DNA from 2 places in the Mesorhizobium sp. M1D.F.Ca.ET.043.01.1.1 genome. Region 1 is predicted to be linked to the other one. Evidence: predicted binding sites of a transcription regulator. Region 1 holds the regulator's gene; the other holds the start of a gene.
What was found. Region 1 encodes PhoB, which activates phosphate uptake and scavenging genes when phosphate is short. Its sites were predicted from a motif close to TGTCATNNANCTGTCAT; they were not measured.
Positions count from the first base shown of each region.

Region 1 (7,622 bases):
AGCTTGATCACCGGCTCCTTGAAGCGCTGGAAGCGCGGATTGAGCCGGCCCATCACCTTGCGCGCCTCGGCCTCCATGGCGACGTCGTCGAGCGTGCCCCAGGCGGTCATCAGCTCGCGGCCGAGGAAAAGATTGGCGGCGGCGTCGACATTGTCGGCAAGCGCCAGCGTCTGGTAGATCGTCTCGATGCCGTATTTCTTGGCGTCGCGCGGATTGGAGATCGAGGCCTCCTCGCCGTTGACGAAGATCTGGCCGGCGTCGCGCTTGTAGGCGCCGGACAGGATCTTGATCAGCGTCGACTTGCCGGCGCCGTTGTGGCCGAGCAGCGCCACCACCTCGCCCGGAAAGAGATCGATCGAGGCATCGTCGACGGCGCGGATGCCGCCGAAGGCGATCGAGATGTTGCGCATGTCGATCAGCGGCGTGCCGATGGGAGCTGTCTTTTCCATGGTCGCGTCTCCTCCCTGAAGTTCTTGCTCAGACTCGCTTGCGGTAGACGGTGTCGAGCCAGACGGCGACGACCAGAACCGCGCCGACGACTATGCTTTGCAGCGGCGAGTCGATGCCGAGCAGCACCATGCCTGACTGCAGCGACTGCATCAGCAGCGCGCCGAGCATGGCCCCCAACACGGTTCCCGAACCGCCGGCGAGCGACGTGCCGCCGATGACGGCGGCGGCGATGACCAGGAGCTCGTCCAGCGTGCCCAGCGCGTTGGTGGCGGCGTTGAGGCGCGCCGACGAGATGGCGGCGCTGATCGAGGCCAGCACGCCCATGATCATGAACACCTTCATCGTCACCCAGCGCGTGTTGATGCCGGCGAGCGAGGCCGCCTCCGGATTGCCGCCGATGGCGAAGACATAGCGGCCGAAGCGGGTTCGCCTGGTGATGAAGGTCATGACAATGCCGACCGCGACCGCCATCAGCACCGGTATGGCGATGCCGTGGGCGATGAACAGACCGCCTTCGGGAATGGTGACGCCGTTCTGCTGGGCGTACTGGCGCACGATGCCGACCGGCCACGGATAGGAATTGGCGACTGAGACCGCGCCGAGGATGGCGGCGCAGGCGACGACGCCGAGGAAGACTTCCGCCCACACCGGACGCAGCGGGAAATTGAACCGCTTGCGCTGCGAGCGGCCGTTGAGCAGCGCGAAGGCGACCGCCGCGCAGGCGACGACGCCGACGACCCAGCTCGCCGTGGCGCCGATCGAGCCGCGCGGTCCGCCGCCCATCAACTGGAAGGTGGCGTCGAGCGGCGCGACCGTGCGGCCGCTGGTGATCATCCAGGCCAATCCGCGCCAGACCAGCAGGCCGCCCAGCGTGACGATGAAGGCCGGCACCTCCATATAGGCGATGATGAAGCCCTGGAACGCGCCGATCGCCAGGCCAAGCACCACGCCGGCGGCGAGCGCGATGATCCACAGCCAGGGATTTCCGAGATCGAGACCGATGACCCGGATCAGGAATTCGGCCTGCGCCACGCCCATGATCATGCCGACCACGCCTTCGACGGAGCCAACGGAAAGATCGATATTGCGCATGACGATGACCAGCACCATCCCGGTCGCCATGATGGCTACCGAGGACGTCTGCACCGACAGGTTCCACAGGTTGCGCGGCGTCAGGAAAAGCCCGCCCGACAGGACGTGGATGCCGATCCAGATGACCAGCAGCGCGCCGACCATGCCGAGCATGCGCGTGTCGAGTTCGGTTGCCTTGAGGAAGCGGCCGGCGGCGCTGAGTTCGGCTGCGCGTGCCCGGTCCGCGGCGACCGTACTTGAGGTCGTATCGGTCATGATTTCCTCCCACCGGTTTGCCGTCTGGCGCGGTTGCCGGACCACGATTTTATTTGCTTTCCCGGCCCAATTGAAGCGGGAAGCCCTTTGACGAACGCCGCGGCTTTGGGGCCGCGGCGCTATCTTTCGAACCGCTGTCGGCCTGGCTTCAGTTGCAGACCGCAACGCTGCCGGCGGCAACGCCCGCGCAGACTTCGTCCTTCTTGATCCAGCCGGCGTCGATGACGACGTTGAGATTGTCCTTGGTGATTGCCACCGGGGTCAGGAACAGCGACTTGACGGTGTTGCCGCCGGGCGTCGTGAAATCCTTGGCGCCGGCGATGTCGGCCATCTTCTTGCCGTCGGCGAGCTGCGAGGCGATCTCGGCGGCGTTCTTGCCGAGTTCGCGCGCGTCCTTCCACACCGACACGGTCTGGGTGCCGAGCGCGATGCGGTTCAGCGCGGCGTGGTCGCCGTCCTGGCCCGACACCGGAACGGTCCCGGCGAGGCCCTGCGCCGTCAGCGCGGCGACGACGCCGCCGGCGGTGCCGTCATTGGCCGCCACCACCGCATCGACCTTGTTGTCGTTGGCGGTCAGGAACTGCTCCATGTTCTTCTGCGCGTTGGCGGGCAGCCAGCCGTCGGTATAGGCCTCGCCGACATTCTTGATCTTGCCGCCGTCGATGGCTTCCTTCAGCACTTCCATGGACCCGGCGAAGAGGAAATCGGCGTTCGGGTCGGCGCCCGAGCCCTTGATGAAGACATAGTTGCCTTCCGGCTTGACCTTGAACACTTCGCGGGCCTGCATGCGGCCGACTTCCTTGTTGTCGAAGGTCAGGTAGAAGACGTCCTTGTTCTCGATCAGCCGGTCGTAGCCGACGACCGGAATGCCCTCGTCCAGCGCCTTCTGCACCGCCGGCCCGATGGCCGAAGCGTCCTGCGCCAGCACGATCAGGGCATTGGCGCCCTGCGAGATCAGGCTTTCGACGTCGGTCAGCTGCTTGCCCGGATTGGACTGCGCGTCAGCGGAAATATACTTGTCGCCGGCCGCCTCGATGGCCTTCTTCATCGCCGCTTCATCGGTTTTCCAGCGCTCTTCCTGGAAGTTCGACCAGGAAACGCCGATCACCTTGTCCTTCGCCTCGGCGACCGACGCGAGCGTCAACGACAAGGCGACACCCGCCAGCATGGCGGTTGCGAATTTCTTCATGATTTCCTCCCTGCGCCCTTGCGGCGCGACCCAGACTGGCCCGAAGGCCGGCACAGAGGCTTTTTTTCGAGCCTCGAAAAAATAGTGATGCAACGCCGAAGCGCTGTCAACTGCGATTCTGATGGTTTTTGAGGTGCCTCGGACTTTTTTTCGAGGCCCGCAATAAATAATGACAGTCCCTGCCGCTTCTGCCACTATCCCAAAACAGTTCCAAGGAAGCGCGACGCTTTCCGCTGGAATTGAACGAGACAATCCAGGGCGGTTCGACGGCTCTGTCCGGAACTGAACCGATCTGGCGCGTCGCCGACGGCCTGCATTATCAAGAGGCCGCGCTGACCGGGAGGAGAAAATGTCGGTCGGAATCCGCCACGACGACCTGCGCCGGCGCAACCGCGCCATGGTGCTTTCGGCCGTGCGCCGGGCCGGCCAGCCGTCGCGAACGGAAATCGCCGCAACCACCGGACTCAGCCACTCGACCATTTCGGCGATCAGCGCGGACCTGATCCAGGAAGGCATCCTGGCCGAGAGCAGGCCGAGCGAGACCGCTTCGCTGAAGCGCGGCCGGCCGCAGGTCGGCCTCGCCCTCAATCCCGAGGTGGCGGCGGTGGTGACGGTGGTGCTGTCGCTGAATTTCCTCTCTGTCGCCGTCATCGACTATGCCGGCCAGGTCATCGCCGAGGAGCAGCGTCGCCTCGATACCCTTACCATGCCGCGCGAAGAGCTGATCGGCGAATGCATTGCGATCGTGCGGCGCCGGCTGGAGGATCCGGACCTCGATGTCGGCAGCGTCGCCCGCCTCGCCATGGGCATCCAGGGCATCACCGATTCCCATGCCCGTGCCATGCTGTGGTCGCCGATCACGCCGCTGACCGACATTCCCTTCGCCGACATCCTGGAAAAGGAATTCGGCATCCCGGCGACCATGGAGAACGACTGCAACATGATGGCGGTGGCGCTGCAATGGCGCGACCCCGACCGCTATCGCGACAATTTCATCGCCATCCTGCTCTCGCACGGCATCGGCATGGGGCTGGTGCTGAAGGGCGAGCTGTTCACCGGCACGCACTCCTCGGGCGGCGAGTTCGGCCACATGATCCACCGTCCGGGCGGCGCGCTCTGCCGCTGCGGACGGCGCGGCTGCGTCGAGGCCTATGCCGGCAACTACGCCATCTGGCGCAGCGCCATGAAGATGAGCGAGGATGCAGAGCCGGTCGATGTCGGCGATGCCGACATGCGCGCGCTCGCCGCCAAGGCGCGCGAGAAGGATGGTCCGGAGCGCGAGGCCTATCGCCGGGCGGGCGAGGCCCTGGGCTTCAGCCTCGGCAGCCTGTTCGCGCTGATCGACCCGGCGCCGGTCGCCATGGTCGGCGTCAGCGCCGCCGCCTTCGACCTGATCGAGCCGGCGCTGCGCGAGGCGATCGCCCAGACCGCCGGCGGCCAGCATTCGCAGTCGATCTCCTTCGATACCGAGCCGAACGAATTGCCGCTGATCCGCGAAGGCTGCGCCATGCGCGCGCTGACCTTCGTCGACCAGGAGATCTTCGCGCCGGGCGTTCAGGCAAGAACGGGCAAGCACGTCGCATAAGCCACAAGCTCAAGCGCCGGGATATGCCGAATCGAGAATGGTGGATTCCGAGAACCGGAACGGAGCGTACTTTAGGTACGTGAGTACCGGAAGCGCAGGAAGCCGCCATTCGCAGGCCGGCCTCACCTGAATATCAGCATATCCCTAATCCTCGCGGATCGCGTAACCCGCCCCGCGGATGGTGCGGATGACATCCGGCATGCGGCCGTTGTTGACCGCCTTGCGCAGGCGTCCTACATGCACGTCCACCGTGCGCTCGTCGATATAGATCGTCTCGCCCCAGACATTGTCGAGCAGCTGGCTGCGCGAGAACACCCGGCCGGGATGCCGCATCATGAATTCGAGAAGCCGGAACTCGGTCGGGCCGAGCCTGATCTCGCTCTTCTTGCGGTAGACGCGGTGCGATTCGCGGTCGAGCACGATGTCGCCGACCTTGAGCACGCTGGACAGCACCTCCGGTTTGGCGCGACGCAGCAGCGCCTTGACCCGGGCCATGAATTCCGGCGTCGAGAACGGCTTGACCAGGTAGTCGTCGGCGCCCGTCGAGAGGCCGCGCACGCGATCGCTTTCCTCGCCGCGCGCCGTCAGCATGATGATCGGCAGCCGTTCGGTCTCGGGCCGCATCCTGAGCCGCCGGCAAAGCTCGATGCCGGAAACCGCCGGCACCATCCAGTCGAGCACCAGAAGGTCAGGCACGTTCTCCTGCAGGCGGATCTCGGCCTCGTCGCCGCGGGTCACCACCTCGACCTGATAGCCTTCGGATTCGAGGTTGTAACGGAGCAGCACCCCCAGCGGCTCCTCATCCTCCACCACCATGATGCGTGGCGCGATCATATAGAGCTACCTTCGCTGTCAGGCCGCCGGCGCCGACATCGCCGTCTCGTCCTGTTTCGGACGGTTCGCGGGCAATTGCGTGCCGGTCAGCACATAATAGGCGTTCTCGGCGATATTGGTCACATGGTCGCCGATGCGCTCCAGATTCTTGGCGCAGAACAAAAGATGCGTGCAAGCCGTGATGTTGCGCGGGTCTTCCATCATGTAGGTCAGGAGCTCGCGGAAGACGGAGGTGTATTTGACGTCGATGCGCTCGTCGTCGTTGCGCAGCTTGGCGAGCGCCGTGGCGTCGCCCGCCGTATATTCCTCGATCACGCCCTGGACCTGGATCAGCACCAGCTGCGCCATCGAATCGATGGAGTGCGACAGGTCGCGCGGCGCGGCGCTGACGCCGACCGAGCCGACGCGCTTGGCGATGTTCTTGGCAAGGTCGCCGATGCGCTCGAGGTCGCCGGCCATGCGGATGGCGCCGACCACGCTGCGCAGGTCGTCGGCCATCGGCTGGCGTTTGGCGATCAGCGTGATGGCGCGGTCGTCGAGCTCGCGCTGCCGCGCGTCCATGATGGCATCGTCGGAGACCACGCGCTGCGCCATCGCGTTGTCGGAGTTGAGCAGAGCCTTGGTCGACGCGCCGACCATCGACCCGGCAAGATCGCCCATGTCACGGATAAGCTGGCTGATCTGCCTCAGATCCTCGTCGAAGGAAGCGACCGTATGGGCCATGATGATGTCCTCGTATGAACTCAGCCGAAGCGGCCGGTGATGTAGTCCTGGGTGCGCTTCTCGCGAGGCGAGGTGAAGATCTTCTCGGTCCGGTCGAACTCGACCAGCTCGCCGAGATACATGAACGCCGTCTGCCGCGACACACGCGCCGCCTGCTGCATGTTGTGGGTGACGATCACGATCGTGTAGTCGGCCTGCAGCTCGTCGATCAGCTCCTCGATCTTGGCCGTCGACAGCGGATCGAGCGCCGATGCCGGCTCGTCGAGCAGGATGACCTCCGGCTTCACCGCCACCGTGCGGGCGATGCAGAGCCGCTGCTGCTGGCCACCCGAAAGGCTCTGGCCGCTGGCGTTGAGCTTGTCCTTGACCTCGTTCCACAGCGCCGCCCGCTTCAGCGCCGACTCGACCCGGTTGTCCATCTCGGCCTTGCTGATCTTCTCATACAGCCGGACGCCGAAGGCGATGTTCTCGTAGATCGACATCGGGAACGGCGTCGGCTTCTGGAACACCATGCCGATCTTGGTCCTGAGCAGGTTGAGGTCCTGCGAGCGGTCGAGGATGTTCTTGCCGTCGAGCAGCACCTGGCCTTCGGCGCTCTGCTTCGGGTAGAGTTCGTAGATTCGGTTCAGCACGCGCAGCAGCGTCGACTTCCCGCAGCCCGACGGCCCGATGAAGGCGGTGACGCTGCGCTCCGGCAGTGACAGGTTGATGTCCTTCAGCGCCTTCGACTGGCCATAGAAGAAGTTGAGGTTCTTGACCTCGATCTTGGCCTTTTCGACGGCCGTCTCGGCTACGTTAAGGTCGGTGGACAACATCGGTTTCATCTGTCCTCTCTGCGTCCGGTAAGGCTGCGGGCGAAAATGCTCAGCCCGAGAACCGTCAGGGTGATTATGAGTGCGCCCGTCCAGGCCAGTTGCTGCCATTCCTCATAGGGGCTGAGCGCGAACTGGAAGATGGTCACCGGCAGGCTGGCCATCGGCGCGTTGAGATTGCTCGACCAGAACTGGTTGTTGAGCGCGGTGAACAGCAGCGGCGCCGTCTCGCCTGAAATGCGGGCGATCGCCAGCAATATGCCGGTGACGATGCCGGAAAGCGCGGCACGATAGGCGACGGAGCGGATCACCACCCAGCGCGGCGCGCCGATGGCGGTGCCGGCTTCGCGCAGCGCGTTGGGCACAAGGTTGAGCATGTCCTCGGTGGTGCGCACCACGACGGGGATCACCAAGATGGACAGCGCCACCGCGCCGGCGATCGCCGAGAAATGCCCCATCGGCCGCACCATCAGCTCATAGACGAACAGGCCGACGATGATCGACGGCGCCGACAAAAGGATGTCGTTGATGAAACGCACCACCGTGGTGAGACGCGAGAAGCGCCCGTACTCGGCCATGTAGGTGCCGGCCAGCACGCCGATCGGCGTGCCGACGATGATGCCGATGATGGTCATCACGATGCTGCCGTAGATGGCGTTGAGCAGGCCGCCGGCGTCGCCGG
Region 1 covers NZ_CP034444.1:4,386,951-4,394,572, reverse strand. The annotation lists gene EJ067_RS21335 (ATP-binding cassette domain-containing protein) at 1-449, opposite strand, end outside; gene EJ067_RS21330 (sugar ABC transporter permease) at 478-1,797, opposite strand; gene xylF (D-xylose ABC transporter substrate-binding protein) at 1,946-2,986, opposite strand; gene EJ067_RS21320 (ROK family transcriptional regulator) at 3,336-4,571, shown strand; gene phoB (phosphate regulon transcriptional regulator PhoB) at 4,716-5,405, opposite strand; gene phoU (phosphate signaling complex protein PhoU) at 5,424-6,131, opposite strand; gene pstB (phosphate ABC transporter ATP-binding protein PstB) at 6,149-6,952, opposite strand; gene pstA (phosphate ABC transporter permease PstA) at 6,949-7,622, opposite strand, start outside.

Region 2 (7,622 bases), 690 kb from region 1:
TTGCGCGCCTGGTCGTTGGCCTCGGCATTGCCGGTGGCGAGCACCAGGCCGATGGTGCAGCCCTCATGCTCCTCCGGCTGCGCGACCTTGGCGACAACCAGCACCTCGGTCGGCTTGTTCTCGTTTTCGGGATTGCTGATCTCGCGGCGGTGAATGACGGCGAAGGGGATGGCCTTGTCGCCGTTGGTTTCGATGCGCCACTCGACCTTGGCTCCAGAGGAATTGAAGGCGGAAAAGCTTTCCCACACCGCGGTCATGTCGTCGGAGGGAAAGCCGTAATAGACGGACTCGCGCGCGTCGTCGTAGCCGACCAGCACCGGATAGCCGCGATAGCCCGCGCAGGCGAGGCTCGCCCAATCGCCGTCGCCTTCTTCCGCCTGTGCATAGGTGACGCAATCCTTCTTCCAGTCGAGATCGGTGTAGGCGCTGGAAATGTCGCCGGCATGCGCTGCCGGGCACAAAGCGACAAGGCCAAGAAGGATCAGAAGCGCACGCATTGCGGGACATCTCCGGTGAAGGTCGCCGCAGCCTAGAGCAATCCCAGGAAAAGTGTGAGCGGTTTTCCGTCCGGAATTGCGTAAAAACAAGGAGATAGGGCGTTTCGCCGTTTCCGTGAAACGGTGAAACGCGCTAGCGCCAATCGCTATTTCTTCAAGCTGGCTTCGATCAGCAGATCGGCGTTGCGGGCGACCGACGCCGCCGGTCCGCCGAGGCCGAACAACTGGCCGCTGATATAGGCGCCCTCGATCAACAGCAGCAGTCCGTCGCCGAGCGTGTCGGCATCCGCCGCGCCCATCGCCGCCGCCATGGCGCGCAGGCGACGGCGCAGTTCGACTTTGTTGTTCTCGCTCACCACCCGCGCCGGATGACCGTGCTCGGGATACTCGACCGCCGCATTGGTCATGCCGCAGCCGCGATAGTCCGGCTTCTGCGTGCGCTTGCCGACGCGGGTGAGGAAGGCGACGATCTGGGCGCGCGGATTGCCGGGATGCGCGTCGACGGCTTCGTCGAAACGCTCCCAGAATTCCAGGTCATACTTGCGCAGATAAGAGGCGGCGAGCTCGTCCTTGGACGGGAAGGTGCGGTAGAGGCTGGGCTTGGTGACGCCGGCGCGCTTGACGATCTCGTCGACGCCGATCGCGCGGATGCCTTCGCGATAGAACAGGTCGCGCGCCACGTCGAGGATCTTGTCGGCGGCCTTCGGATGCGCTGGCGCGTGATCCCCGCTGATGGATGCTTCAATTTTTTTGTCCGATGGCATGCAACGACTCGCTTGACAATGTTACTGACCGGTACGTATTCATAGCGCCATCTAATTGCAACGTACCGGTCAGTAACATGATAGCTCAGTCTCGTCCGTTTGGCCAGCGCTACGCTTTCGTCGTGGTCGGCGTCATCTTTCTCTGCCTGCTGATCGCCGCCGGGCTGCGATCCGCGCCGTCGGTGATGATGCTGCCGCTGGAGGAGAGCTTCGGCTGGCGGCGCGATGTCGTCTCGCTGGCTGCAGCGGTCGGCATCTTCCTCTATGGCCTGACCGGGCCGTTTGCCGCCGCGCTGATGGAGCGGATCGGGCTGCGCCGCACGCTGCTTGCGTCGCTGCTGGTGATGTCGGGTTCGACGGCGCTCAGCCTGCTGATGACCAAGCCATGGCATCTGCTGATCACATGGGGCGTGTTTTCCGGCATCGGCTCGGGTGCGGTCGCTACAGTGCTCGGCGCCACCATCGTCAATCGCTGGTTCAAGACCAATCGCGGCCTGGTGATGGGGCTGATGTCAGCCTCAAGCGCCACCGGCCTGCTGGTATTCCTGCCGCTGCTCGCCTCGTTGGCCCAGGCGGGCGGCTGGAAGCCGGTCGCCATCGCCATCGCTATCGCCACCGCCGCCCTGGTGCCGCTGGTCTATCTACTGGTGCCGGAGCGCCCGGCCTCGATCGGCCAGGTGCGCTATGGCGCCGACGCCGACGATGTGCCGCCAGTGTCGCCGGCCTCGCAAGGCAATTTCCTGGCGCATACGCTCAACACGCTGCGCCGCGCCGCCGGCACGCGCGTATTCTGGTACCTGTTCGCCACCTTCTTCATCTGCGGCTTCACCACCAACGGTCTCGTCGGCACGCATCTCATCTCCTTCTGCGGCGACATGGGGATCGGCGAGGTGCAGGCGGCCGGCTTGTTGTCGCTGATGGGGATTTTCGACCTGATCGGCACGACGCTGTCCGGCTGGCTCACCGACCGCTTCGACCCGCGCAAGCTGCTCGGCGTCTACTATGCGATCCGCGGACTGTCGCTGATCTACCTGCCCTATTCCGGCTTCTCGGCGGTCAGCCTGATCATCTTCGCCGTGCTCTATGGGCTCGACTGGATCGCCACCGTGCCGCCGACGCTGCGGCTGGCCAACGAAGCCTTCGGCGACCGCAGCGGCCCGATCGTGTTCGGCTGGATCGTCGCCGGCCACCAGGTGGGTGCGGCCGCGGCTGCTGCCTTCGGCGGCACCATGCGCGAGCTGCAGGGCAACTACGAGCTCGCCTTCCTGATCGCCGGCATGACGGGCATCGCGGCGGCCTGTATCTCGCTGCTGATCAACACGAGCAGGCCGGCCTTCGAGCCGGAGCCGCAGGCGGCGTAGGGCGCGACTTTTCCTTCTCCCCTTGTGGGAGAAGGTGTCGCCGAAGGCGACGGATGAGGGGTGCTCCAGGGAACGCCACCGTCTCACTCAGTCGCGCACCCCTCATCCGTCTCGGCGCCGCGCGCCGATCCACCTTTTCCCGCAAGGGGAGAAGGAAAAGTGCACTGTTATCAAAACTTCATGGTTCCGATATGCGCCTGAAACATTGAGGCGAGAGCTTGGCGGTCGCGTTCAATGCCATCCGGAGACAGCCATGAACAAGCTCTCGTTGACCCGCCGCGCTTTCGTCACTTCGGCCAGCGCCTTTGGCCTTGTCGGCGCCTCCGGCCTCGCGCTGCCCTATTATTCCCGCGCCAGCCAGCGCCCGGCCTTCACCCACGGCGTCCAGTCCGGCGATGTCGACGCCACCTCCGGCATGGTCTGGACGCGCACCGATCGCCCGGCGCGCGTCATGTATGAAGTGTCGACGACGGAAAGCTTCACTGACGCGACAAAGCTGGCGCCGCTCGATACCTCGCCCGCCAGCGACTACACCGTGAAGCGGCTGCTCACCGACCTCGCCGCCGACCAGGATATCTTCTACCGCATGGTCGCCGCCGATCTTTCCGACATCAATGCCGTCTCCGAGCCGATCGTCGGCCGCTTCCGCACCGCGCCGGCCTCCAAGCGCGACGTGCGCTTCGCCTGGTCCGGCGACACCGCCGGACAGGGCTGGGGCATCGACGAGACCGGCATGAAGACCTATTCCACCATCGCCAAGCACACGCCTGACTTCTTCCTGCATTCCGGCGACACGATCTATGCCGACGGCGCGATGAAGGACGAGGTCGACCTGCCCGGCGGCGGCAAGTGGAAGAACGTCGTCATGATCGACGGCAAGCGCAAGGTCGCCGAGACGCTGGACGAGTACCGCGACCAGTGGAAGTACAACATGTTGGACAAGCATGTGCTTGGCCTCTCCGCCATCTGCCCGACCTTCTACCAGTGGGACGACCACGAGGTGCTGAACAACTGGTCGGATTCGAAGGACCTGACCGCCGACAACCGCTACACGGAAAAGTCCATCCATGTGCTGGCGGCCCGCGCGGCGCGCGCCTTCCACGAGATGACGACCATCCGCTACGAGCCGTCGGAGCCCGGCCGCGTCTACCGCAAGATCGCCCACGGCCCGCTGCTCGACGTATTCTTCCTCGACATGCGCTCCTATCGCGGGCCGAACGGTCCGGGCATGGAGGAAACGCTGACGCCGAAGTCGCGCATGCTCGGCGAGCAGCAGACCAAGTGGCTGAAGCGGGAACTGGCCAATTCCAAGGCGACGTGGAAGATCATCGCCGCCGACATGCCTCTTGGCCTGGTCGTATGGAACGACGCCACCAAGAAGGCCGGCGCCGAGGCGGTCAGCAATGGCGACAATGGCGCGCCGAAGGGCCGCGAGCTCGAATTCGCCGATCTGCTGCGCTACATCAAGAACGCCGGCATCACCAACACGGTATGGCTCACCGCCGACGTGCACTACACGGCGGCGCATTACTACAACCCCGACAAGGCGCAGTTCCAGGATTTCAACCCGTTCTGGGAATTTGTCTCCGGCCCGATCCATGCCGGCACATTCGGCCCCAACGACCTCGACATGACGTTCGGGCCGGAGCTGAAGTTCATCAAGGCGCCGACCGCCGAGCAGGGCCAGAACCTGCCGCCGTCCGCCGGGCTGCAGTTCTTCGGGCTGGTCGATATTTCCGGCGCCACCGAGCAGCTCACCGTGCGGCTGATGGATCGCGACGACAACGAACTCTACAAGGTCACGCTCGATCCGGTGCGCTCGGCTTGAGGCTCTTTTCCTGGGAGACGACGACCGCGGAAGCGGTCGTCAATCCGGATAGCAGGTCGCTGGAACGTTCGGCCAGACGGCTGTATCGCAGTTGGCGGCCTTCTGGCGCTGCTTGAAGGCGGCGCTGACCGGGCCGGTGACGATCGGGTCGACACCGTCAGGGGCGTCGGCGAACATCTGCTGCGCGGTCTTGGCGTCAGGCGGTGAGATCGGGTCAGCTTCCCTCAGAGCCGTCGCCGACTGCGCCACACCGGCCGCAAGCAGCACGCCAAGCGCTGCCCATGCCAAAACCGGACGCAATCTGGACATCTGATCGGTCATGAACATCGAACCGCCCAACCCTTCAAAGGTTCCGCCTTGGTTAATGGAATCATTTCACCCCAAGACGTTTAAGAATCAGTGACCATGTATTTGGGGTGGGGCCTCCCCTTTCGCAATTGCGAAAAACCTTGTATGAGCCGCGCAACCGAAAAAGGCGGCGCTTTTGGGCCTGCTGCCTGCAACGCTCCCGAGACCAGACAATGAACCTCCGCAATATCGCGATCATCGCGCATGTCGACCATGGGAAAACCACGCTCGTCGACCAGCTCCTGAAACAGTCCGGCGCCTTCCGCGACAACCAGCGCGTGGCCGAGCGCGCCATGGATTCCAACGACCTCGAAAAGGAACGCGGCATCACCATCCTCGCCAAGGCGACCTCGGTCGACTGGAAGGGCACCCGCATCAACATCGTCGACACGCCCGGACACGCCGATTTCGGCGGCGAGGTCGAACGCATCCTGTCGATGGTGGATTCGGCGATCGTGCTCGTCGACGCCGCCGAAGGGCCGATGCCGCAGACCAAGTTCGTCGTCGGCAAGGCGCTCAAGGTGGGTCTGCGGCCAATCGTCGTCATCAACAAGATCGACCGGCCGGACGCCCGCCACATCGAGGTGGTCAACGAGGTGTTCGACCTGTTCGCCGCGCTCGACGCCACCGACGAGCAGCTCGATTTCCCGATCCTCTACGGTTCCGGCCGCGACGGCTGGGTATCCGAGAATCCCGAAGGCCCGAAGGACCAGGGCCTGGCGCCGCTGTTCGACCTGGTCGTCAAGCATGTGCCGGCGCCGACGGTGCATCCCGGTCCGTTCCGCATGATCGGCACCATCCTGGAAGCCAACCCGTTCCTCGGCCGCATCATCACCGGCCGCATCGAGTCCGGCACGCTCAAGCCCAACCAGGCGGTCAAGGTGCTGCACCATGACGGCACGCAGATCGAAACCGGACGCATCTCGAAAATCCTCGCCTTCCGCGGCCTTGAGCGCCAGCCGATCGAGGAAGCGCAGGCGGGCGACATCGTCGCCATCGCCGGCCTGTCGAAGGGCACTGTCGCCGACACCTTCTGCGATCCGAGCGTGACCGAGCCGCTGCACGCGCAGCCGATCGACCCGCCGACGGTGACGATGTCCTTCCTGGTCAACGACAGCCCGCTTGCCGGCACCGAGGGCGACAAGGTGACCAGCCGCGTCATCCGCGACCGCCTGCTGCGCGAGGCCGAAGGCAATGTGGCGCTGAAGATCGAGGAATCGGCGGAGAAGGATTCCTTCTTTGTCTCCGGTCGCGGCGAATTGCAGCTTGCGGTGCTGATCGAGACGATGCGCCGCGAAGGTTTCGAGATCGCCGTGTCACGGCCGCGCGTCGTCATGCAGAAGGGCGAGAACGGCGAATTGCTCGAGCCGGTCGAGGAAGTCGTCATCGACGTCGACGAGGAGCATGCCGGCGTCGTCGTGCAGAAGATGTCGGAGCGCAAGGCCGAGATGGTCGAGTTGCGTCCTTCCGGCGGCAACCGCCAGCGTCTCGTTTTCCATGCGCCGACGCGCGGCCTGATCGGCTACCAGTCGGAATTGTTGACCGACACGCGCGGTACCGCGGTGATGAACCGGCTGTTTTATGCCTACGAGCCGTACAAGGGTGAGCTGCCCGGCCGCACCAACGGCGTGCTGATCTCCAACGAGCAGGGCGAGTCGGTCGCCTATGCGATGTGGAACCTGGAAGACCGCGGCCCGATGATCATCGATCCGGGCGTCAAGGTCTATCAGGGCATGATCATCGGCATCCATTCTCGCGACAACGACCTCGAGGTCAATGTGCTGAAGGGCAAGAAGCTCACCAACATCCGTGCCGCCGGCAAGGACGAGGCGGTGAAGCTCACCCCGCCGGTGCGCATGACGCTGGAGCGCGCGCTGGCCTGGATCCAGGACGACGAGCTGGTCGAGGTGACGCCGAAGACCATCCGGCTCAGGAAGCTCTATCTCGATCCGAACGAGCGCAAGCGCTTCGAGAAGGCGGCCAAGGTGATGGGGGCGGCGTAAGCCTCTTTCGCAGGCGGTCATTGGGGGAGGGGGCAATTGCTCCCTCCCTTTTCATTTCATCCGCATGCAGCCGATAGGATGGCGTCGCGATCGGCTTCGCCGGCAAGATCGATGCGGATCGCCGTGCCGTCGCGCGCCGGCCTGCGCAGGACTCTGGCACCATCCGGTTCGATAGCGAGCGACTGCCGTTCTTGCCAGGCTTGAAGCCTCGACCGCGAGATGCCGAGCTCTCCGGCGAGCAGACGGTCGAGCCGCAAGGGTGTCGCGGCGTCGAGCCGAAGCTCGAGCATAAGCGCGCTGGCGCATTCCGGCCTGCCATCCAGAAGCTGCCTTTGGACCGTGACGTCAGAAAATTCCTCGATCCGACCGATCTGCTTCCGCAGCGCGGCGGCATCGAGCGCGTGGCATCGCACGAGCGTCGGGTCGTTGCTTTCGAGCGCCATAAGCAGCGCCGGCGCGATATCGCGGCGGTTGCGACGCTCCAGGATAGAAAAATTCCAGGAGTTGTCGCAGTCCGTGCAGCGGTAGATCAGCCAGGCGTCGATGCGCTTGCCGTTGGCGTTGACACGGAATTTTCCGCTGCATCGATAGGGGATCACGCCGCCGCAGCGATTGCAGTTGATGAGAGGTCGAGGCGCGATTTCGGGCACGATCGCCCAGCGGATACGCAACAGTCCAGACATGCCGGAAGGCCCTTCCCGTCGGGAAGTCCTTCAGGCCGGCGATGTCCGAGATGCCCATCAGGCACGGCGTGGCAAAAGGGCTGTGATGGTTGGAAGTCAGGCGTCGGCGAGTTGCGCGCGACGGCGGCTCAGCAATGC
Region 2 covers NZ_CP034444.1:3,699,808-3,707,429, forward strand. The annotation lists gene EJ067_RS18175 (hypothetical protein) at 1-497, opposite strand, end outside; gene EJ067_RS18180 (TetR/AcrR family transcriptional regulator) at 644-1,261, opposite strand; gene EJ067_RS18185 (MFS transporter) at 1,339-2,622, shown strand; gene EJ067_RS18190 (alkaline phosphatase) at 2,876-4,450, shown strand; gene EJ067_RS18195 (hypothetical protein) at 4,490-4,771, opposite strand; gene typA (translational GTPase TypA) at 4,972-6,801, shown strand; gene EJ067_RS18205 (DUF1062 domain-containing protein) at 6,858-7,484, opposite strand.
Region 2: the regulator PhoB is predicted to act here: its motif matches at 2,788-2,804, upstream of EJ067_RS18190 (alkaline phosphatase).